3 regions of the Dyella jiangningensis genome follow, and region 2 is predicted to be linked to each of the others. Evidence: riboswitches for the same ligand, from Rfam matches in the RefSeq annotation. Region 2 holds a riboswitch; each other region holds the start of a gene.
The links. A riboswitch is a leader RNA that binds a small molecule or an ion and turns the genes downstream of it on or off. The one in region 2 is predicted to bind cobalamin.

Region 1: it holds a riboswitch for cobalamin, as region 2 does, so the genes downstream of both, btuB (TonB-dependent vitamin B12 receptor) here and CA260_RS01440 (ribonucleoside-diphosphate reductase subunit alpha) in region 2, are expected to answer to the same signal.
Region 3: it holds a riboswitch for cobalamin, as region 2 does, so the genes downstream of both, btuB (TonB-dependent vitamin B12 receptor) here and CA260_RS01440 (ribonucleoside-diphosphate reductase subunit alpha) in region 2, are expected to answer to the same signal.

Annotation. Positions count from the first base shown of each region.
Region 1 covers NZ_NFZS01000007.1:56,335-64,380, forward strand. Annotated here, with positions in the region: gene CA260_RS20485 (glycine betaine ABC transporter substrate-binding protein) at 1-1,002, shown strand, start outside; cobalamin riboswitch at 1,174-1,376, shown strand; gene btuB (TonB-dependent vitamin B12 receptor) at 1,523-3,418, shown strand; gene CA260_RS20495 (efflux RND transporter permease subunit) at 3,619-6,780, shown strand.
Region 2 covers NZ_NFZS01000001.1:335,269-343,314, forward strand. Annotated here, with positions in the region: gene CA260_RS01425 (bacteriohemerythrin) at 49-519, shown strand; gene CA260_RS01430 (ribonucleotide-diphosphate reductase subunit beta) at 561-1,565, opposite strand; gene CA260_RS01435 (hypothetical protein) at 1,595-1,822, opposite strand; gene CA260_RS01440 (ribonucleoside-diphosphate reductase subunit alpha) at 1,833-4,322, opposite strand; cobalamin riboswitch at 4,480-4,693, opposite strand; gene CA260_RS01445 (cation:proton antiporter) at 4,917-6,161, shown strand; gene CA260_RS01450 (energy transducer TonB) at 6,165-6,926, opposite strand; gene CA260_RS01455 (M13 family metallopeptidase) at 7,094-8,046, opposite strand, start outside.
Region 3 covers NZ_NFZS01000004.1:872,659-880,704, reverse strand. Annotated here, with positions in the region: gene clpB (ATP-dependent chaperone ClpB) at 1-523, shown strand, start outside; cobalamin riboswitch at 1,501-1,738, shown strand; gene btuB (TonB-dependent vitamin B12 receptor) at 1,852-3,720, shown strand; gene CA260_RS16600 (hypothetical protein) at 3,778-4,359, shown strand; gene cobO (cob(I)yrinic acid a,c-diamide adenosyltransferase) at 4,392-4,991, shown strand; gene CA260_RS16590 (cobyrinate a,c-diamide synthase) at 4,996-6,294, shown strand; gene cbiB (adenosylcobinamide-phosphate synthase CbiB) at 6,291-7,208, shown strand; gene cobD (threonine-phosphate decarboxylase CobD) at 7,201-8,046, shown strand, end outside.

The DNA.
Region 1 (8,046 bases), on a different contig from region 2:
TGGCCCGGCCTTCGGCAGCGATATGGATTGCCGTCCACGCAGGTGCGCGGCCTGGATCACGCGCTCTCGTATCGTGCGCTGGCCAGCGGCGCGGTGGATGTCACCGATCTCTACAGCACCGATGCCGAGATTGCCTACTACCACCTGCGCGTGCTGCAGGACGACCGTCATTATTTTCCGCGCTACCAGGCGGTGTTCCTCTATCGCCTGGCGCTGGAGCGGCAATCGCCCGTTTTCGTGGCCGCGCTGAAACGCCTGGTCGGGCGGATCGATGAACCCGCCATGCGCCGCATGAATGCGCAGGCGAAGCTCGAGGGCCAGCCCGAGGGGGACATCGCCGCACGTTTTCTGGGTGTGCCGGCAGGCGGCCGCGAGGACGGCTTCTGGCAGCGGCTGCTGCATCGCACCGCCGAACACGTCAGCCTCGCCGCGGCATCGCTCGCACTCGCGGTGCTGTTCGCCATTCCGCTCGGCATCGTGGCGGCGCGCTGGCGCAGGCTGGGGCAATGGGTGATCGGGCTTACCGGCATCCTGCAGACGGTGCCGTCGCTGGCGATGTTCGTGTTCATGATCCCGCTGTTCGGCATCGGTGCGTGGCCGGCGTTGGCGGCGCTGTTCCTCTACAGCCTGCTTCCCATCGTGCGCAATACGCATGCAGGCCTGCTCGATATCCCGCTGGAGCTGCGCGAATCGGCGGCCGCGCTCGGCCTGCCATGGCGCACGCGGCTCGCGAGGGTGGAACTGCCGCTGGCGACGCGATCGATCCTCGCCGGCATCAAGACCGCGTCGGTGATCAACGTCGGCACGGCCACGCTCGCCGCGCTGATCGGCGCGGGCGGCTACGGGCAACCCATCCTCACCGGCATCCGCCTCAACGATATCGGCCTGATCCTCGAAGGGGCTGTGCCCGCCGCGGTATTGGCGATGCTCGTGCAGTGGCTGTTCGAAGGCATCGAGCGATGGCTCACGCCGCGCGGCCTGCGTATCGCGGCGCGCGAGTGACGAGGTCGCAGCGCTGAGGTCATTGGACTTGCGGCGAACGCAACGTTGATCGCCGATAGGCCTTCGCAAGCACGTTGGTCGGTTCCCTTCGCGGCCTGGTGTCCGCCTCTGTCGCGAAACTGTCGTTGGGGGAGCTGCATCCTCCTTCCCCTCAACCGCGCGAACACCGGCTAAAATGCCGCTCGTTCGGGTGTCCCGGCTCGGCCGGGATGAAACGGGAAGCCGGTTGAAGTCCGGCACTGCCCCCGCAACGGTAAGCGAGTGAAACCAAGGGCGAGACGCCACTGGGCCAAGGCCCGGGAAGGCGCCCGCGGTTGCATGCGGCACGCATGGCGCTCGCGAGTCCGGAGACCGGCCCGATCAGACGGACCCGCCACCACGGCGGGTTTCAGCGCGCGGCTCGCGGTGGGCGAGGCCGGACGTCTGCATGGCCGCCTGGCCTGCCGCCGTTCCTGACTCCACCCGTGTCGTGCACCCCACAGTCGGGACGCGCGTGTGGGCGCGTCCGCAAGGAACATGCATGAAGAAGACCCTGCTGGCAGCCTCGCTGCTCTCCGCCACGATGGCCGCCCATGCGGCTGATGCGGACCAGGCGACGTCGCTGTCGTCCGTGATCGTCACCGCCACGCGCACATCCATCACCACCGACGAGGCGCTCTCCTCGGTAAGCGTGATCACCCGCGCCGATATCGAGCGGCTGCAGCCGGCGTCGGTGCGCGACTTGCTGGTGGGCCTGCCGGGCGTGGCGTTCACGCAGGCCGGCGGACAGGGCCAGTTGAGCACGCTGTTCCTGCGCGGCACCAACTCCACGCACGTGCTGGTATTGATCGATGGCGTTCGCATCGGTGCGGTGGGCGCCGGCCTGCCGGCGTTCGAACAGATTCCGGTGGACCAGATCGAGCGCATCGAGCTCGTGCGCGGTCCGCGCTCCAGCCTGTACGGCGCCGACGCGATGGGCGGCGTGATCCAGATCTTCACCCGCCACGGCGCGCAGGACGGCAAGCTCGATCCTTCGCTCAGCGTGTCTACCGGCAGCCGCAGCTATTTGGATGGCCATGCGGGCCTTTCCGGTGGCGACTCGCATGCGTGGTTCAACGCCGGCCTTGGCGGCCAGTACACCGCGGGCATCAATGCCTGCCGCGTCGGTGCGGCCGAACTGGGCGTGGCCTGCTTCGCCGACCAGCCCGACCACGACGCTTACCGCAACTGGAACGGCATGGCCAACGGCGGCTATCACTGGGACAACGGCACCGAACTCGCCGCCACCTGGCTGCGCAGCAAGAATTTCGTGGAATACGACGGCAGCCCGTATGGCGGCAACCAGGCGGTGAACCAGCAGCAGGTGGCCGGCGCGCGCCTGAGCTTCGCGCCGCTGGACGCGTGGAAGGTCACGCTCAACGCGGGCCAGAGCCGCGACGACAACGCCACCTATTTCCAGGGCGACTACAGCGACCTGTTCACCCCGCTCACGTACTACCCGCGCACGCCGGTGGGCCACACCTATTCGCGCCGCAACCAGGCGTCGTGGCAGAACGACATCACGCTCGATGCGAACCAGCTGCTCACCGCCGGCGTCGATTACCAGCAGGAACACATCGACAGCGACACCGGCTACCTCAGGAGCACGCGCGAGGACACCGGCGTGTACGCGCAGTACATGGGCACGTTCGGGCGCAACGAGGTGCAGCTGTCCGCGCGCCACGACCACAACGGCCAGTTCGGCAACCACAACACCGGTTCGGCGGCGTGGGGCTACGCGTTCGACCACGGCCTGCGCCTGTCGGCGAGCTACGGCACCGCGTTCCACGCGCCCACGTTCAACGACATCTACTATCCGTTCGGCCTGGGCAACCCCGACCTCAAGCCGGAGAAATCGCGTTCGGGCGAACTCGGCCTCAGCCAGGCGCAGGGTACGTGGAACTGGGCGGTGAACGTCTACCAGACCACCATCACCGACCTGATCACGCTGGACGAGAACTTCGTGCCGCAGAACATCAGCCAGGCGCGCATCCGCGGGCTGGAAGGCCAGTTCGGCATCAACCTGGATGGCTGGCAGGTGCAGAGCTATCTCACCCTGATGCAGCCGAAGAACCGCGAAGGCGCCTATGACGGCAACCTGCTGCCGCGCCGCCCGGAACAGACGGCGCGCGTGGATGTGGATCGCAGCTTTGGCGCCTTCGGTGTCGGCGCGACGTTCTTCGCCTCCGGCAAGGCATATGACGACCAGGCCAACCTGCATCGTCTTGGCGGCTACGCCACCACCGATCTGCGTGCGAGCTACGCGTTCCTGCCGGGCTGGCGCATCGAGGCCAAGTTGGCCAATGCCTTCGATCGGAACTATGAGACCGCGTACTACTTCAACCAGCCGGGCCGCACCTGGTTCCTCACGTTGCGGTACAGCCCGGCGGCGCGCTGAGGCTCGATCGACGAAATCTTCACCGCCGTCCCGGCGCGCGCTGGGACGACGGTGACGAGCGATCGCGTTGCGAGGCGGACTAACGGCACATCCGCGGCAACACGTTTGCAGGCATAAAGGCGCCTGAGGTCAGCCGTCCTGGTCGCGCCTCGTACCGAGGCGCGACGGGGATGCGCCGCCATCGACGGTTCTTGGAGCCCGTGAACCTTTTCGCGCCACTGATACGCCGCCCGATCGGCACTTCCGTGCTGGCGATCGGCCTCGCGCTTGCCGGCATCTGGGCTTACCTGTTGCTGGGCGTGGCCGCGCTGCCGCAGCTCGAATTTCCCGGCATGGTGGTGTACGTGGAGATGCCCGGCGCGAACGCGCAGACCATGGCATCCACCGTGGCCGCGCCGCTGGAGCGCCACCTCGGGCGCATCCCCGGCATCAAGGAGATGCACTCGGAGAGCAACGAAGGTTCCACGTCAGTTCGCATCATCTTCAATTTCGGCAACAACACCGACAAGCTGGCGCGCGACGTGCAGGCGGCGATCAACGCGAGCACCGCCGACCTGCCGATCGCGAGCATGCCGTCGCTGCCGCGCTACTTCAAATTCAACACCGCCAACATACCGGTACTGCTACTCTCGCTGACGTCGCAGACGCTGCCGCCGGACAAGCTCTACGACCTCGCCGACACGCTGATCAATCCCGCCATCGCGCAGATTCCCGGCGTGGCGCAGGTGCGCGTGATCGGCGGACGCCCGCGCGCGGTGCGCGTGGAGCTCAATACCGCCGCGCTCGCCAGCAAGGGGCTCACGGCCAACGACGTCGCCAACGCGCTGCGTGCGGCCAATGTCACCTCGCCGCAGGGCGTGCTCACCGACGGGCGCACCCAGATGACGGTGTCGGCGACCGATGCCCTGCATGATCCGGACGAGTTCGCCAGGCTGCTGATCGCCACGCGCAACGGCGCGCCCGTGCGCCTGTCGGACGTGGCGCGCGTCACCAGCGGCCAGCAGGACGAGTATCAGGCCGCCTGGTTCAACGACCAGCGCGCGGTGGCGCTGCGCATCAGCAAGCGTCCCGAGGCCAATGCGGTGGCTACCGCCGACGCAGTGCGCGCCAAGCTGCCGCAGATGCGCGCGTGGATGCCGGCGGACATCAGGATCACGCCGATCTTCGACCTTACCCAGACCACCAAGTCCGCACTGCATGAAGTGCAAGTCGCGCTGCTGCTCAGCGTGGTGATGGTGGCGGCGGTGATGCTGGTGTTCCTGCGGCGCATCGGCCCGACGCTGATCGCGATGCTGAGCGTGCCGCTGTCGCTGGCGGGCGCCTTCGTGGTGATGTGGTCGCTGGGCTATACGCTCAACACGCTGTCGCTGGTGGCGCTGGTGTTGTGCATCGGCTTCGTGGTGGACGATGCCATCGTGGTGATCGAGAACATCGTCCGCCACATGGAGCACGGTTCGCCACCGCTCGTGGCAGCGATGGATGGCGTGAAGGAGATCGGCTTCACCGTCGTCTCCATCACGCTCTCGCTGATCGCCGTGTTCGCGCCGCTGCTGTTCGGCAACAACCAGTTCACCCTGTTGCTGCGCGAATTCTCGGTAACGCTGACCGCGGCGGTGGTGATCTCGGCGTTGATCTCGCTCTCGCTTACGCCCGCGCTGTGCGGGCGCTATCTTTCCCTGGCGAATGCCGGCGGACGCGAGCCCAACCGCATGGAGCGCGCGCTCGAACGCTTCGATCGTGCGTTGCATCGCGTCTATGAGAGAGCGCTCGACTGGGCCATGCATCATCGCCGGCTGATGCGGTGGCAGCCGCTCATCCTGCTCGGCCTCACCATCGGCATGGCGATGCTGGTGGTGAAGCTGTTTGGCTTCAATTTCATGCCGCAGGAAGACATCGGCATGATCCAGGGCGACATCCGCGCCGACGCGAACATTTCGCCCACGCTGATGGCCCAGCGCGCGCAGCGCGCCGCGGCGATCATGCGCGAAGACCCCGCGGTGCTGGATGTGACCACCTTCCTTGGAAGCGACCGCGCTGGCGGCGCGGTGGGCAACCAGGCCACGATGTTCGTGGACCTGAAGCCACGCGGGCATGGCCCGGGCCAGCGGCCAGACGCGCTCAAGGACGTGATCACGCGTCTCAACAAAGCCTACGCGAAGCTGCCCGAGCTGCGCGTCTCGCTCAATGCCATCGGCTTCTTCAACGACAACAACGACAGCGACCGCGGCAGCCAGAGTTTCGAACTGGTGAGCAGCAACATGGGCGTCGACCTGCAGCCGCTCGCGCTGCAGGTGACCAAGCTGATGCGCAAGCACAAGGAATTCCACGACGTCAGCAGCGACTACGACGACATCGACAAGCAGCAGATGCTCACCGTGGACCGCGCCGCGGCAGGGCGGTTGCACCTCAACATGGGGCAGGTGGATTCGGCGCTGTACAACGCGTTTGGTCAGCGCCAGGTGTCGATCATCTATTCGAACATCAACCAGTACTGGGTGGTGCTGACGTCATCGGCGGAACGTTCGCTGAGCCCCGATACGCTGCTCAACACCTACGTGCGCGGCGACAACGGCAACATGGTGCCGCTCTCGGCGGTGGCGCACATCCAGCCGCAGGTGACGCCGTCGTTCGTGATCCACACCAACCAGCTGGAGGCGGCCAAGATCTACTACAACATCGACCCCGGCTTTCCGCAGAACAAGGCGATGGACCTGATCAACCAGATCGTCGCCGATGCGCGCCTGCCGGCCGGCGTGCAGGTCGGCTATTCCGGCAGCGCACAGAACCTGGAAGAGACGCGTTCCAACGCCAACGTGCTGTTGATCGGCTCGATCCTGGCGATGTACATCGTGCTGGGCATTCTCTATGAGAGCCTCGGCCATCCGCTGACCATCCTCTCCACGCTGCCCGCGGCCGGCGCTGGTGCCTTCCTCGCCATGCTCGCCACCGGCACGCCGATGTCGCTGATGGCGATCATCGCTATTTTGATGTTGATCGGCATCGTGAAGAAGAACGCGATCTTGATGGTGGACTTCGCCCTGGTCGCGCAGCGGGAGCGCGGCATGTCACCGCCGGATGCGATTCGCGAAGCGGCGCTGGTACGTTTCCGTCCGATCACCATGACGACGCTGGTGGCGATGGGCGCGGCGCTGCCGTTGGCGATCGGCTTCGGTGTCGGTTCGGAGATGCGTCAGCCGCTGGGTGTGGCCATCGTCGGCGGTTTGCTGGTGTCGCAGTTGCTGACGTTGCTGAGTACGCCGGCGATTTATCTGTGGAACCACGATCGCAAGATCCGCAAGGAAGCCCGTCGCGCGAAGCGTGCGGCGAAGCGGGCGTTGAAGGCGCAGACGGCGGCGGGGTGAGTCTCCTATCTCTGTAGGAGCGCACCCAGTGCGCGACCGCCTTTCGCGCCGGTCTACATGATCGTCGCCCCGGCGCAGGCCGGGGCCCAGAGCCTCGGTCTTCGGTTGTCGCCATACGGCAACCGGGCTCGCCTGCGACCGAAGGGAGTCCCTGTGGGGCGGCGGGCTTCCGAGCCACTACCGCGGCCCGGGTCACTTCTCTTTGGGTGGCCAAAGAGAAGTGACCAAGAGAAAGGCCACCCCGGTGTGGCGCTGCCTGGGCTTCGCCCAGCCAGTCCGTGAGGGGCGGCCGGGCTTTTCGACCGGGCTCCTGCCCGGACGAAAAGTGCCCGACGTCCTGTCGGGCACCCCTGCGGGGCCTGATCGTCCACCCCTCACCGCCACACAGGGGTTGGGTGACGGCTCGTGCCGCTGCACGGCACATCGCAGTGAGAAGAGCGTGGCGGTTCCGTTGTAGGAGCGCACCCAGTGCGCGACCGCGGACTGGCATGGTTGCCTCAGTGGATAGTTGTCGCGATGACGTAGGGCGAGGTACATCGCCATGCGGCGGTCGCGCACTGGGTGCGCTCCTACAGAGGTGGATAGGTGATTCCATCGCGAGCACCCGCCCCTCACCCCAACCCTCTCCCCGGAGGGGAGAGGGAGAAGGTACGCAGCCTGATGGATTCCCTCGCGAAACAACGAAGTTGCCTTAAGTCCTCTTCGCTACGGCGCGTTGCGGTGTAGCCGCTCCGTTCGAGGTAGTAACGAGCGTGCCAAGGCTGACCTCGGTCATCCAACGCTTCTATCCCACGTACTGCTAAGAGCCTTGGCTCTAAAAGGCCGTTTTCTTTGGGTTACTTTTGACGCGAAGCTAATCCCGTGGGACTTTGACTCCGGGCTGACGCCCTCCGCCCTTCCTCGCTCCTCAGAGCCGGCGCCATCCATGGCGCCTCCCCGCGTGCGGGCCGGCTTCGCCGTTCGCACGCAAAGAGCGCGTGCGTGGGCCAGCAAATGAAAAGTGACTCGAGCTTCCCACGGGACTAGCTGCGCGTCGCCCCACAGGGACTAGCTTCGCGTCGCCGGCAGGAGATCGAAACGCCCGCTGCGTCCCACAGGGACTCCCTTCGGTCGTAAGCGGCATCCTCGCCGCAGCGCAGCAACCGAAGGCAAGGGTCAAACCATTCCTCAAATGGGACATCACGCGAAAACCGCAACCTCTCCCCAGCCCTCTCCCGCAGGGAGAGGGAGCTAACGCTCGCACTGCCCAAGAGATCGACGAGCTGT
Region 2 (8,046 bases):
AAACTATCGGCAACCTCTGTAAGCCAAAGGGAAACAGGGGGTAGGGGAATGACGAAGATCGAATGGCAGGACGACCTCGACACCGGCATCGAGGTCATCGACAACCAGCACCGGCGCATGGTCGCGATGGCCAACGCGGTATGCGAGGCGCAGAGGACCGGCGACCAGGCGACGATCGCCGAGGTGCTAGAGGAGCTGCTGGACTACACGCTGTCGCACTTCACCTTCGAGGAAGCGCTGATGGAGGACGCCGGCTACGCGTTCGTCGATGCGCACAAACGCGTGCACCAAGTGTACGCCGACCGCATCGAGGCCTACCGTGGTCGCTTCCGTGCCGGCGAGGATATTGCGGAGGAACTGCGCATGATGCTGATCGGCTGGCTCTTCCAGCATATCCGCAACGACGACTGGGCCTACGTGGATTCGGTAAAACGCAACATCCTCAAGCTCACCGGCGACACCGCCGAGGGCGGCTGGCTTCCCACGATGCTGCGCCGCTTCTTCGCCGGCAAGGGCTAGGGGCGTGCGCCGCGTGCCGATGGCATCGCGGCGCACGGGGGTCAGAACGCCATGTCGAACGCGACTTCGCCCTGCACGCCGACCTGGTAGGCCGACACGCGACGCTCGAAGAAGTTGGTCACTTCCTGCACGTCCTGCAGGTCCATGAAGTCGAACGGGTTCTTCGCGCCGTACTTCTTGGGCAGGTCGAGCTGGGCCAGGCGCTGGTCGGCGCAGTATTCCAGGTACTGGCGCATGTCCTTCACCGACAGGCCGGCCACGCCGCCAGAGAGCACGTCCTCGGCGAACTGCGTTTCGCAGGCGATGGCGTCTTCCAGCATCTCTTCGATCTGCACGCGCATGGCATCATCGAACAGGTCGGGCTCTTCCGCACGCACGGTGCGCACCACGTCGAAGGCGAACGCCATGTGGCAGCTCTCGTCGCGGAACACCCAGTTGGTCCCTGAGGCCAGGCCGTGCAGCAGGCCGCGCGAACGCAGGAAGTACACGTAGGCGAACGCGGCGAAGAAAAACAGGCCTTCGATGCAGGCGGCGAAGCAGATCAGGTTGAGCAGGAACTGGCGGCGGTGTTCGCGCGTTTCCAGCTTCTTCAGTTCCTGCAGCGAGTCGATCCACTTGAAGCAGAACTCGCCCTTCTGGCGGATGGAGGGAATGTTCTCGATCGCCGAAAACGCCTTGTTGCGCTCGGTCGGATCGGGAATATAGGTGTCCAGCAAGGTGAGGTAGAACTGCACGTGCAGCGCTTCTTCGTACAGCTGGCGCGAAAGATACATGCGCGCCTCGGGCGCATTGATGTGCTGGTACAGGTTGAGCACCAGGTTGTTCGCCACGATGGTGTCGCCGGTGGCAAAGAACGCGACCAGGCGATGGATCAGGTGACGATCGGCTTCGCTCATCTTCGAGCGCAGGTCGGTGACGTCCAGCGAGAAGTCCACCTCGTCCACCGTCCAGGTGTTCTTGATGGCGTTGCGGTACATCTCGTAGAACTCGGGGTAGCGCATGGGGCGCAGCGTGAGTTCGAAACCGGGATCGAGGATGTGGGACATGAGGAATTCCTTGAAGGCGCCAGCGACGCTCAATCGAGCTTGCGCGCGTAGCGGTCGCGCACGAAGCGACTGATATAGGTGGAAAGACCAAGACCAGCGGCAGCGAGTTGTTGCATGTTGCGCACGTGCATGCGCCCGGTCTTGGCGTCGGTGTATTCGTAAGTGCCATCGTTCACGAAGCGCACCCGGATGAAGCCGTCGCCAGCTTCGTAGCTGGCGACGCCGGATTTCCCGCTGCGGTTGCGGTAGCGCTTCATGGCACGACGATTACTGGCAGGCCTCGCAGTATTCCGGATTCTCCAGCGAACAGAACACCGCGGCGGTGGCCTGTTCCTGGTCGGCGGCCGGTACCGGTTTCGCGGTCGGAGCAGCGGACACCGTGGTCTTGGCGATCCTGGTGGCCGGGCGAGAACGCAGGTAATACGTGGTCTTGATGCCGGATTTCCACGCGTACATGTACATCGAGCTCAGCTGGCCGATGTTCGGATTTTCCATGAACAGGTTCAGCGACTGGCTCTGGTCGATGTACGCACCGCGTGCGGCGCCGAGATCGATCAAGGCCTTCTGCGGCAGTTCCCACACGGTGCGATAGATGCTGCGCAGGCGCTCCGGAATCGCCGTGATGCCCTGGATCGAACCTTCCGCCAGCTTGATCGCGTCGCGGATCTCCGCCGTCCACAGACCCAGCGTCTTCAGCTCCTCCACCAGGTAGCGGTTGACCACCAGGAAGTCGCCTGACAGCGTTTCGCGCTTGAACAGGTTGCTCACCTGCGGTTCGATGCACTCGTAGCAGCCGGCGATCGAGGCGATGGTCGCGGTCGGCGCAATGGCGATCAGCAGCGAGTTGCGCAGGCCCTTGGCCTTGATCGATTCGCGCAGCGCGTCCCAGCGGGCCGGGTCGTTCGGCTTGGCGTTCGGCCAGTAGTCGAACTGCAGCTCGCCGTTGGCGGCGCGGCTTTCGGCAAAGCCCGGGTGCGGGCCGTGTTCCATCGCCAGTTCGTTCGACTGCGACAGCGCGTTGAAGTAGATCTCCTCGGCGATGCGCGTCGACAGCGCCAGCGCTTCGGCCGAATCGAACGGCAGGCGCAGCTTGAAGAACACGTCCTGCAGGCCCATCACGCCCAGGCCCACCGGACGCCACTTGTGGTTGGCGACCTTCGCGGTGTCGATCGGATAGAAGTTGAGATCGATCACGCGATCGAGCTGGCGAACGGCGGTACGCACCGTGGCGGCGAGCTTGTCGAAATCGAAGCGGCCGTCCACCACGTGGCGCGACAGGTTCACCGAGCCCAGGTTGCACACCGCCGTTTCCTGGGCGTTGGTGACTTCCAGGATCTCGGTGCACAGGTTCGACAGATGGATGACGTTTTCCGCCTTCGCGGTCTGGTTGCTGGTGGCGTTGCTGCGATCCTTGAAGGTCATCCAGCCGTTGCCGGTCTGCGCCAGCGTGCGCAGCATGCGCGCATACAGCTCGCGCGCCTTCACCTTCTTCACCGCAAGACCGGCAGCTTCCGCGTCGCGATACGCCTTGTCGAACGTCTCGCCCCAGCTGTCCACGAAGTGCGGCACCACCTTGGGATCGAACAGCGACCACTCGCCGTCCGTTTCCACGCGGCGCATGAATTCGTCGGGAATCCAGTTGGCGAGGTTGAGGTTGTGCGTGCGACGTGCGTCGTCACCGGTGTTGTCGCGCAGCTCAAGGAATTCCTCGATGTCGCCGTGCCACGGCTCCAGGTATACGCAGGCCGCGCCCTTGCGCTTGCCGCCCTGGTTCACGGCGGCGACCGAGGCGTCCAGCGTCTTCAGCCACGGCACCAGGCCGTTGGAGTGGCCGTTGGTGCCCTTGATCAGCGAACCGCGCGAACGCACGCGCGAATAGGCCAGGCCGATGCCGCCGGCGAACTTGCTGAGCTTGGCGACGTCGCCGTACTTTTCGTAGATCGATTCCAGCGAATCGGCCGGCGAGTCGAGCAGGAAGCACGAGCTCAACTGCTCGTGCGCGGTGCCCGAATTGAACAGCGTCGGCGAGCTGGCGATGTATTCCAGCGAGGACAGCAGGCGATACAGCTCCAGCGTCTCGCCGATCTCGTTGCCGCCCAGCGCGCAGGCGATGCGCATGAAGAAGTGCTGCGGCGTCTCGATCACCAAGCGCCGCTGCGGATGGCGCAGCAGGTAGCGGTCGTACACCGTGCGCAGGCCGAAGTATTCGAAGCGGCGCGTGGCCAGCGGATCGATCGCGTCGTTGAGCTTGCGCGCGTTGGCCGAGACGAAATCGCGCAGGCGGTCGTTGACGATGCCCAGTTCCGCGCCGCGCGCGATCGACTGCGAGAAGCTCTGGATCTCCTGGCCGCTCACTTCCTTGTCGATGTATGCGCCCAGCAGGCGCGCGGCGAGCTGGCCGTATTCGGGTTCTTCCGCGGTGAGCGCGGCGGCGGTGCGGATGGACAGCTCGTCCAGTTCCTGCGTGGTGGCGCCGTCGTACAGGCCGCCGATGGTCTTGAGCGCCACGCGCAGCGGATCGACCGCATGCAGGCCTTCGCTGCTGCGGGTCACGGCGCGGACGATCTTGTTCACGTCCACCGTTTCCTGGCGGCCGTTGCGCTTGGTCACGCGCATCTGGCCCGGGTTGTGCGGTGGGGTCAGCGCGAACGGGGTATCCGTGCGCGGTGCCTCGGCCACGACGCTGTCAGTGGGGAAAGCGGGGGCGTCGGCGCGCTCGTCTTCACGTTCGCGGCCGGTGGTATCGATAGGTTGCATGGCGACTTCGCTCCAAGCTTGGTCAATCAACCGCCTGCTCCCGCGCGCAGGGCTGAAAGGAAAGGAGCAGTGGAACTTCACGGACGGCCGAGCGGCAGGGCAGCGCCCCGCGCATCGACGCGCTTCCCCGCGGAAGCCGCCACTACTCACCGTGGTGCATTGGCCACGGCTGTCGGCAGGTCTTCGGACTCACGGACGAGGGTCTTGCGACCCGGCCTACTCGCTCCCGCTTCCCAGCCGCTGAGGGCCAGTGCGTTGTTGGCTTTCGTTTCCGTTTACCGCTGCGGGGCAGTCCCGGATTTCCACCGGATTCCCTATTAAGCCAGTCCGACATCAAGTCTGAGAGTGGCACCGACGGGGCACAACATATCGGGCCGACAGGGGCGGGTCAACCCAATAACTTGTGGATGGGGCGTGGATAACTGGAAAAAGACGAGGCGGCCGCGCGGCTTATCGCACGCAAGGAATGTTGGGCAGGCGCTGCGCGGAACGGATGGGCCCGATGGCCCGGCGGTCATGCCCGGGGGCGGCGTTGCGGCAGGTTTCGCCGCCGGGCAAGCTGCCTGCTCGTCTTGCGGGGGAAGGGATGGGTCGATGGGGCATCCGCTGTTGCTCGTCCAATTGCTGGTGATCATCGTGGCTTCGCGGTTGATGGCCTGGCTGCTGCGCTGGCTGGGCCAACCGGCCGTCGTGGGAGAGATGCTGGCGGGGCTGGCGCTGGGTCCACTGTTGTTCGGGGCGCTGGCGCCGTCGTGGCAGGCGAGCCTGTTTCCTGCTGATAGCCTCGTCGCCCTGCAGAGCCTGAGCACGCTGGGCCTGGTGTTGTTCATGACGGTCATCGGCGCCGAGCTGCGCGTGCCGACGGGCAGCCGCCTGCTGCGGCCGGCGATGTGGATCGGCGGACTGGCCTTCGTGCTGCCGGCCTTGCTCGCCCTCGGGGTTTCACCCTGGCTGTTCCGCGGCTACGCACCTGCCGGCATGGCGTACGGGCCGTTTGCGATGTTCATCGCCACGGCGTGTGCGATCACGGCGCTGCCGGTGATGGCGCGCATCGTGAAGCAGCGTGGACTCTCCGACAGTCTTCCCGGCCGCCTGGGCATTGCCGCTGCCGCCGTGGTCGACGTGCTGGCCTGGGTGGCGCTGGCCCTGGTGGTGGCGTTGATCAGCGCGCACGGTGACTGGCTGCCGTTCTGGCGGACCGTCGGCGGGCTGGTGCTGCTGCTGGGCGCGGCCTGGTTGGTGTTGCGCCCGTCATGCGCGTGGCTGCTCGCGCGGCATGCGCCCGACGGTCATGCGAATGGCGTGGTGCTCGCGTTCCTGCCGGCCGGCGCGATCGGTTGCGCGGCGATCACCGAATGGCTGGGCCTGCATGCCGTGTTCGGCGCATTCCTGTTCGGCTTGTGCCTGCCACGCGACGACCGGCTGTTGCAGGGCCTGATCGAACGCGTGGAGCACGTCACCCTCGCGACGCTGGTGCCGGTGTTCTTCGTACTCGCGGGGCTGAGCACCACCGCGCAGCTGTTGAACGCGGATGCCGGCCTCGCGCTGGCACTCGTGCTCGCCGTGTCGATCCTCGGCAAGCTCATCGGCGGTACGGCCGGTGCGCGCATCTCAGGTCAAGGCTGGCGCGACAGCCTCGCGATCGGCTCGCTGATGAACGCGCGCGGCATGATGGAACTCATCGTCATCAAGGTCGGCCTCGACGCCGGCGTGATCACGCCGGCGATGTTCACCATCCTGCTGGTGATGGCGATCGTCACTACGATGATGACGACGCCGATGGTGGTGGGCTTGCTTGGTCGCGAGCGCATCTCCGATGCACTCACGGACCATCGGTGATCTCTAGCCTTCGCCCAGCGGCGTAAGCAGACGTACTTCGCCGATCAGCGGCTGCACCCGATCGTCCGCAACGGTATCGACCGCACCCGGCATCGCCGCATCGGTGGAGGCCCAGGGAGCTGCCTGCCTCTCGCCCGGCAAATAGACTTCCCATTGGCCATAAGGCGGGTCCATGGAGCCCGGGCGGATGCCTTGGAAGATCTTGTATTTGATGGGCACGCGGACCAGCCAATAAGGATCGTTCGCATGTTCGCCGCGGCTCGGGACCTGCCAGGTCCACCCACGCGCCGTGGTGAGCGCCGAGCTGGCGAAGAGCTTGCGCAGGCGCTCGCGTTCGGACGGGTCGGTGTAAGTGAGCAGATTGACCTGTTCGGCCATGGCATCAGCGACTTTGCCATCGCGACTCACCTTTACCATCAGGTACACAGCGGCGGACACGCGCTGATCGATCGCTTTGCGCGGATAGACCGGGCTGGTGCGATTGAGCGGCTGCAGGTCTTCTTCCGGAGCCCCGGCGTTCTTGCCGAAACTGGCGCCAGCAATGCGCACGGTCGCGCGATCCTTGTCGATCGCGCGCGCAACGATACGCAGGCTCATGGACTCTCTCAGAGGTGCCTCAGCGGGCTTGGCAAGCGTGAATTTCCAAGTCGGCACGCTGCGCTGGACGACCGCACCCACTTCAGGCGGCAACTTCTCGGCATGATCGAGCGCATAACTCTCCACGCTACCGTCGGCCTTGATGGTCATGGTTCCGGTGACCAGCATGCTGGCTTCCGCCTGCCCAACAGTGTCCGCCGCATACGCGTGGCAGCCTGTGGACACGATGCATGCGGCGACGAACGCGCGTATTCCCTGTTTCATGACGTCCTCCCTGAGATGTCGGCAGAGTGTAGCGATGGGCACGCCGGCCCGCGACCGGCGTGCCCATGGTGTCACCAGATGCGTACGCGTTCTTGCGGAGACAGATAGAGTTTCTGGCCCTGTTCCACCCCAAACGCCTGATACCACGCATCCATATTGCGCACCGGTCCGTTCACGCGGAACTTGCGTGGCGAGTGGGGATCGCTGGTGACCTGGCGGCGGATGGCGTCGTCGGTGAGCTTGCCACGCCATGCCTGTGCCCAGCCGAGGAAGACGCGCTGGTCGCCGGTGAGGCCGTCGATCACCGGTGCTGGCTTGCCGTGCAGCGAGGCGTGATAGGCATCGAGGGCCAACGTGAGGCCGCCGAGATCGGCGATGTTTTCGCCCATGGTGAGGTTGCCGTTGATGTGCACGCCCGTCAGTGGCTGGAAGGCGTCGTATTGCGCGCCGAGCTTCTTCGCACGCTCGTCGAAGGCCTTGGCATCGTCGGCGGTCCACCAGTCGCGCAGGTTGCCGTCGGCATCGATCTTGCGGCCCTGGTCGTCGAAGCCGTGCGTGAGCTCATGACCGATCACGCCGCCGATGGCGCCGTAGTTGATGGCCGGATCAGCGTTCGGGTCGAAGATCGGCGGCTGCAGGATGGCCGCGGGAAACACGATGTCGCGCAGCGAACCGTTGTAGGCGTCGTTGGTTTGCGGCGTCATCGACCAGTCGCTGCGATCCACCGCGCCGTTGAATCGGTTCACGTAGAACGTCCAGTCCGCCTTGGCGGCGTGCAGCACGTTGCCCACCAGGTCGTCGCTGCTCGTGCTCACGTTCGCATAGTCACGCGGATGGTCCGGGTAACCGACCTTGATGGTGTAGGTGTCGAGCTTGCGCAGTGCTTCCTCGCGCGTCTTGGGCCCCATCCAGTCGAGTTTCTCGATGCGGACGCGGTAAGCCGCCTTGAGGTTGGTCACTAGTTCTTCGATCTTCGCCTTGGACGACGCCGGGAAATACTTGGCCGTGTAGAGCTCGCCCACGC
Region 3 (8,046 bases), on a different contig from region 2:
CAACGTGCTGCTGCAGGTGCTGGACGATGGCCGCCTGACCGACGGCCAGGGCCGCACGGTGGACTTCCGCAACACCGTCATCGTGATGACCTCGAACCTGGGCTCGCAGATGATCCAGGAGCATTCGGGAGACAGCGAAGCGGACTATGTGCAGATGAAGGCGGCGGTACTGGGCGTGGTGCAGGCGCATTTCCGCCCGGAATTCATCAACCGCCTCGACGAGCTGGTGGTGTTCCGTCCGCTGGAGAAGAAGCAGATCCGCGCGATCGCGAAGATCCAGCTGGCGTATCTGGAGAAGCGCCTGGCCGAACGCCAGCTCAAGCTCGACATCGGCGACAAGGCGCTGGATCTGCTCGGCAACGTGGGTTTCGATCCGGTGTATGGCGCGCGTCCTCTGAAGCGTGCGATCCAGCAGCAGCTGGAAAATCCACTGGCGAAGGAAATTCTCGAGGGACGCTTCGAGGCAGGCAGCACCGTGGTGGTGGGTGCCGAGCAGGGCCATCTGGTTTTCAGCAAGCAGTGACGCCTGATTGCTGATGGAGTCGTGAAACGCCCGCGCTGGGTTGCAGCGCGGGCTTTTTTTATCTGCGTAATGTCGCGACACCGCTGCCGTTCTTTTTTTGTAGGAGCGCACCCAGTGCGCGACCGCGGATTGGCAGGGTTGCCCCGGTCTGTGGATGTCGAGATGAGGTATACCGTCACGCTGCGGTCGCGCACTGGGTGCGCTCCTACATGAGTAGGTAGCGCCCTCGCGAGCACCCGCCCCTCACCCCAGCCCTCTCCCCGGAGGGAGAGGGAGAAAAAGCGTGGTGGCGCCCAAGATTCCCTCACGACGCAACGAAGCTGCTTTAAGTCCTCTTCGCTATGGCGCGTTGCGGTGTAGCCGTTCCGTTCGAGGTAGTAACGAACCTATCCCGACTGGCCTCAGTCATCCGACGCTTCTATCCCACGTACTGCTATGAGCCCTTGGCTCTGAAGGCCATTTTCTTTGGGTTACTTTTGACGCGAAGCTAATCCCGTGGGACTTTGACTTCGGGCTGGCGCCCTCCGCCCTTCCTCGCCCCTCAAAGCCGGCGCCATCCATGGCGCCTCCCCGCGTGCGGGCTGGCTTCGCCGTTCGCACGCAAAGAACGCGTGCGTGGGCCAGCAAAAGAAAAGTGACTCGAGCTTCCCACGGGACTAGCTGTGCGTCGCCGGCAGGAGATCGAAACGCCCGCTGCGTCCCTCAGGGACTAGCTTTGCGTCGTAAGCGGCAATCTAGCGAAAGCATGGCAACCGGACGTCGCGCACTAGCAAAGCCGAAGAAATACAGCCCACCGCGAACGGCTGTCGCGCACAGGGTGCGCTCCTACAAAGGAGAGGAGATGTGTCGGGCGAACATCCATAGGCGAACCCCAGAGAGACCGAGCCAAACACCACCGATATCCCCCCAAGCAACACCACAAGTTCGCCCGGCCATCCCATTTCGCCCAAACCACACCCACCCTCCATCCCTCTGCTACCATCCCTCCCGCCTGAGGTGACCGTCGGCGTAAAGCCGGTGGTTGAAACGGGAATCCGGTGCGGCGCGTGAGCGCCTAATCCGGAGCTGCCCCCGCAACGGTAGGCGAACCGCGATCCCCGTGATCGCAGGAACGACTGAAAGCCACTGTGCCATGTGCATGGGAAGGCGTCGTTCCCCAAGGACATGACGTCCAGGTTCGCGAGCCCGGAGACCGGCCTCGAGGTACGACCAGACAGGCGGTGGGCCATGTCATGGATGCCGTGCAGCCGCACGGCCGCCACGCACTCCTCCGCCTGCCTTTCATCCCTTGTGCTTCGCGCGGGCAGGCGCGATTGAGGAGCATTGCTTTGGCCATCCATCTTTCATTGGTCCGTCGTTCCATTCTGGCGACGGCGCTTCTTTCTGTTCTTGGTCCGGCATTTGCCGACGACGCGACCGATCTCAACGGTATCGTGGTGACCGCCACGCGCACGTCGCAGACGCAGGAGCAGACGCTTTCCGCGGTGACGGTGATCGATCGCGCCGATATCGAGCGCCTGCAGCCGTCCTCGGTGGCGGACCTGCTGCGGGGCACGCCAGGCGTGTCAATCACCAACAACGGCGGCCTGGGCAAGGCAACCAGCATATTCATGCGTGGCACCGAGGCGGACCATGTGCTGGTGATGATCGACGGTATCAAGATCGGCTCCGCCACGCTGGGTACGGCAGCACTGCAGGATATTCCGGTCGAGCAGATCGAGCGCATCGAGATCGTGCGCGGCCCGTTCTCCAGCCTGTACGGTTCGGAGGCGATCGGCGGCGTGATCCAGATCTTCACCCGCCGCCCCGAAGGCGCCTTCGTGCCGTCCTTCAGCCTGGGCGTGGGCAGCTACAGCCACCTGGCTGGTTCGGCGGGTTTCGCCGGCAAGAGCGGCAACGGCTGGTATTCGATCGAGGCTTCGCATGAGCAGACGCATGGCATCAATTCGTGCCGCGTCGGCGCCGCCGAAGTGTTCGCGGCCTGCTATGCCGACCAGCCTGACAAGGACGGCTACCGCAACCATGCGTTGACCGTGCAGGGCGGCTACAGGTTCGACGAGCAGTGGGATGCCGACCTGCGCATGTTCCGCAGCGAAGGCCACAACGACTACGACGGCACGTATACCGACTCCGACCAGAGCGCCATGCAGGTGCTGGGCGGCCGCGTGCATTATCGTCCCGCCAAGAACGTGGCCCTGACGCTCAGCCTTGGCACCAGTGGCGACTTCAGCAAGGACTTCTACCAGGGCGTCTACGTCGACCGCTTCGACACGCATCGCGACGTCGGATCGCTGCAGGCGGACGTAGGTTTCTGGGGCGGGCTGCTGTCGACGGGCTTTGATTGGCAGCGCGACCAGGTGGACAGCACGGCCGGCTACATCAATCCGTTCACGCAGTCTCCGGTAGACAGCCGCACCACCCGCGGCGTGTTCGCACAGTGGCAGCAGACCTTCGGTAGCCAGTCGATCCAGGCCAGCGTGCGCCATGACGACAACAGCCAGTTCGGCAGCAGGAACACGGGCAGCCTTTTGTGGGGTTGGGACTTCACCCGGACGCTGCGCCTGACGGCGAGCTACGGCACCGCGTTCAAGGCGCCGACCTTCAACGATCTCTACTACCCCTATTACGGCAATCCGGACCTGAAGCCCGAGCGTTCGAAAAACGTCGAAGTGGGCCTGCGCGGCAGCTACGGCTGGGGCTACTGGTCGTTGAACGCATTCCGCAACAACGTCACCGACCTCATCACCTACGATGCCGCGACGCAGGCGCCGGGCAACGTGGACAAGGCACGCATTCGCGGTGCGGAAGGCGTGGTCAGTGGGCAGGTCGCCGGCTGGCAGGTGACGGGCACGGGCACCTGGCTGGATCCGCGTGACGAATCGGTCAACTACGAAGGCAACCTGCTGCCGCGTCGTGCACGCCAGACGGCGAACGTGGATGTGGATCGCAGCTTCGGGGACTTCAGTGTGGGCGGCACCTGGTTCGCCTCGGGCCGTCGCTATGACGACCTGGCCAACCGGCATCCGCTCGGCGGCTACGCGATCGCGAACTTCCGCGTCGCCTATGCCATTTCGCGCGACTTCACGTTGCAGCTCGCGCTCAACAACGCGTTCGGCAAGGACTACGAGACCGCCTGGTACTACAACCAGCCCGGTCGCAACACCATGCTGACGCTGCGCTACCAGCCGGCCCAGTGATGCATGCGCGGGACTGGCTTCGGCCGGTCCCGCCTTCCCCAGACGAGGAGTGAAGAGATGAAGATGCCTACCGGTCCGCGTTTCGCCGCACTTGCGGGATTGCTTGCGCTCGTGATGGTGGCGACGCGCTTCAAGCACTTCGGTGACATGTTGCATCTGCCGGATGCGTCGATGGCGGTGTTCTTCCTGGGTGGCGTCTATCTGCGCCGACACGGGGCCTTCGTGGCGATGTTGCTGCTGACCGTCGCACTCGACTGGGTGTCGATCACCTATGCGGGCGTCGGCGACTTCTGCGTCACTGCGGCGTATGCCTTCCTGCCGCTGGCCTATGGCGTGCTGTGGTACGCGGGACGTTGGTATGCGCCACGGCTCAACGGACAGGTCCGTTCGCTCGCCGGCGCATTCGGCGTCGCGTTGCTTGCGGCGGTGGCGTCGTTTGCGGTATCGAACGGTTCGTTCTACTGGCTGGGCGGTCGCTATCCGGACCCGAATGTCGCGCAGTACGTCTCGCGCCTGTGGCAGTGGGGGCCGCTGTTCGTGCGCACCACCATGAGCTATATCGCCGTGGCGCTGGTCGTGCACGCGGTATGCGCACGCCTTGCGGCAGACTCCCACGCAACGCGCCACCAGGAAGCCTGAGCATGAACGATGCTTTGCAACCCACGGAAGACATGACTGCCGACGAGCGTCACCGCGAACGCATGCAGCGCAAGAAGGCGCTGGTCGATCGCAAGATCGCCCGCGCCACCATCGAGCGTGGCGTGCTGGTGGTGAACACCGGCAACGGCAAGGGCAAGAGCTCATCCGGTTTCGGCATGCTCGCGCGTTCGCTCGGGCATGGGTTCCAGTGCGGGGTCGTGCAGTTCATCAAGGGCAGCTTCTCCACCGGCGAGGAAGCGTTCTTCCGGCGCTTCCCCGACGAGCTCGACTATCACGTGATGGGCGAGGGCTACACCTGGGAAACGCAGGACAAGTCGCGCGACATCGCCACGGCCGGCAAGGCCTGGCAGGTCGCTGCCGCCATGCTCGCTGACGCGCGCTACGACTTCGTGCTGCTGGATGAGCTCAACATCGCGCTGGTGAAGGGCTATATCGATACCGCGCAGGTCTGCGAGGCGCTCAAGGCGCGTCCGCCGCAGCAACACGTGGTGATCACCGGGCGCGGTGCCCCCGACATGCTGGTGAACCTGGCCGATACGGTGACCGAGATGCGCGTGGTCAAGCACGCGTTCCAGGCGGGCATCAAGGCTCAGAAGGGCATCGAGCTTTAGCGACATGACTCAGGCAACGCATCACTGTCCCGCCCTCATGGTGTCCGCGCCCGCGTCGGGACAGGGCAAGACGTCGGTCACCGCCGCGCTCGCGCGTTGGCAGACGCGCAGCGGCAAGCGCGTGCGCGTGTTCAAGACCGGTCCCGATTTTCTCGACCCGATGGTGCTGGAGCGCGCAAGCGGCGCACCGGTGTATCAGCTCGACCTGTGGATGAACGGCGAAGACGATGTACGCGCCCGTCTGTACGAAGCCGCCGGTGAGGCGGATCTGATCCTGGTCGAAGGCGTGATGGGCCTGTTCGATGGTGGCCTTTCCAGTGCGGACCTCGCGCAACGTTTTGGCCTGCCCGTGCTCACGGTGATCGACGGTTCGGCCATGGCGCAGACCTTCGGCGCCTTGGCGTTGGGCCTTGCGCGCTACCGCGAAGGCCTGGATGTCTTCGGCGTCGCTGCCAACCGCGTCGGTAGCGCCTACCACGCGCAGCTCCTGGCCGGGAGCGTACCCGGCGAGCTGCGCTGGCTTGGCGCCTTGCCGCGCGATGCGGCGATGGCGTTGCCCGAGCGGCATCTCGGGCTGGTGGCGGCGGATGAACTGGGTGACATCGATGCGCGCCTCGACGCGCTCGCCGATGCGTGGGCGCTCCATGCCGCCGATGCGTTGCCACCGCCGGTGGCCTTTCCGCCCACGTCGGCGGTTGCCGTGCCGGGCGATCTGCGTGGGCGCCGCATCGCGATTGCGCGTGATGCAGCGTTCTGCTTCCTCTATCCGGCCAACCTGGACGTCCTGCGCCGGGCCGGCGCCGAGCTGAGCTTCTTCTCCCCGGTCGCCGGCGATGGCCTGCCCGAGTGCGATGCCGTCTGGTTGCCCGGTGGCTATCCCGAACTGCATCTGATGGCGCTGTCACGGAACGAGATCCTGCGACGCGACCTGCATGCACACGTGGATGCGGGCCAGCCGTTGCTCGCCGAATGTGGCGGCATGCTTTACGCATTGGATTCGCTCGTCGACACGGAGGGCAACGTGTTTGCGATGGCTGGCCTGTTGCCCGGCAAGGCCGCGATGCAGAAGAAGCTGGGCGGCCTGGGCATGCAGGCAGCGGCGCTGCCGGAAGGCGAATTGCGCGGGCACACCTTCCATTACGCGCATGCGGAGATTCCGCAGGCGCCGCTGGTGCTGGCGACGAACCCCGATGGCGGCCCCAGCCGCGAGGGTGTCTATCGGCGCCGGCGCATGACGGCCAGCTTCATGCACGCCTACTTCCCGTCGCATCCCGTCGCGGCGATCGGCCTGTTCCTGCCATGAGTTTGATACTGACCATGGTGGCGGCGGTGTTGCTCGATGCCTGGCTTGGCGAGCCGGAGCGCTTTCACCCACTCGTGGCGTTTGGACGTCTGGCCCGCGGGATCGAATCGCGTCTGTACGGCGATCGCCGATCGGTAGGCGTGCTCGCCTGGTGTGTGGCGGTGTTGCCTATCGTGGCCGTCGTCTCCGTGAGCGTCGTCGCCGCTCCGTGGCTTCGTTTCATGCTCGATACCATCGTGCTCTATCTGGCAATCGGCCTGCGCAGCCTGGGTGAACACGCCATGCCGGTGGCACAGGCCTTGCACGAGGGAAACCTCGTCGAGGCGCGTGCTGCCGTCGGCCGCATGGTCAGTCGCGATACGGACGTGCTCGACGCATCGCACGTCGCTGCGGCTGCGAGCGAATCGGTCCTGGAGAATGGCAACGATGCGGTGTTTGGCGCGCTGTTCTGGTTTGTCCTGCTGGGCGCACCGGGTGCCGTGTTGTATCGATTGGCCAACACGCTCGACGCCATGTGGGGTTATCGCACATCGCGGTACGTGCGCTTCGGTTGGATGGCTGCACGCATGGATGATGTGATCAACTTTCTGCCCGCGCGGCTTACGGCGCTGAGTTATGTACTGGTGGGCGATGCGCAACGTGGCTGGCGCTGCTGGCGCGACCAGGCGCCCGCGTGGGACAGCCCCAATGCTGGTCCGGTGATGGCCGCTGGTGCGGGCGCGCTGGGCGTGCAGCTCGGCGGCGACGCACCTTACGACGGCGTGTGGGAGCGTCGTCCCGCCCTGGGCGAGGGCGATCCGCCCGGCGCTGACACCATCGTGCGTGCCCTGCATCTGGTACGGCGCGCCGTGGTGCTCTGGTTGCTGGGCGTTCTTGCGCTCAGCTGGCTGTGGCCAGGAGGTCTGCATGCTTGAGCACGGCGGTCGCCTGCGGCGTGCCGCGCACCTCTACGGCATTCCTGCCGAGGCCTGGCTCGATCTCTCGACCGGCGTCAGTCCTTTCGCGTGGCCGGTACCCTCGATCCCCGCCGAGGCGTGGATGCGTCTGCCCGAGGACGACGATGGCCTCGTCGACATCGCCTGCACGTACTACGGCGCGCCGCGCATGTTGCCGGTGGCCGGCTCGCAGGCAGCCATACAGGCGCTGCCGTGGTTGCGTCGTGCATCGCGTGTCGGCGTGATCTCGCCGGGTTACAACGAGCACGCGCATGCATGGCGCAAGGCGGGTCACGAGGTCGATGAACTGCCGGCGCAGGCGCTGCTGGCGCAGGCGAATCATTTCGACGTGGTCGTGCTGATCCATCCAAGCAACCCGGGTGGCGAACGCTTCGATCGCGCCGATCTGCTCGCCTGCCATGAACAGCTTGCGGCACGCGGCGGGTGGCTGGTGGTGGATGAGGCCTTCATGGATGCCACGCCATCGGAAAGCCTGTGCGCTGCGACATCGATGGACGGATTGGTGGTGTTGTGCTCGGCCGGCAAGTTCTTCGGTCTGGCTGGTGCCCGGGCGGGTTTCATCGCCGCGGCTCCCGCGCTGCTTGACGCACTGCGCGAGCATCTGGGCCCGTGGACGCTGAACGGCCCGAGCCGCCATGTGCTACGGCATGCACTGGCCGATCAGGCCTGGCACGTCCAGGCACGTGAACGCCTGCATGTCTGCAGCGAGCGATTGGCCTGGTTGCTGGCAAGCCACGGCCTCGTGCCCACGGCCGGTTGCGCGTTCTTTCAGTGGTGGCGCGACGAGCGTGCGGAG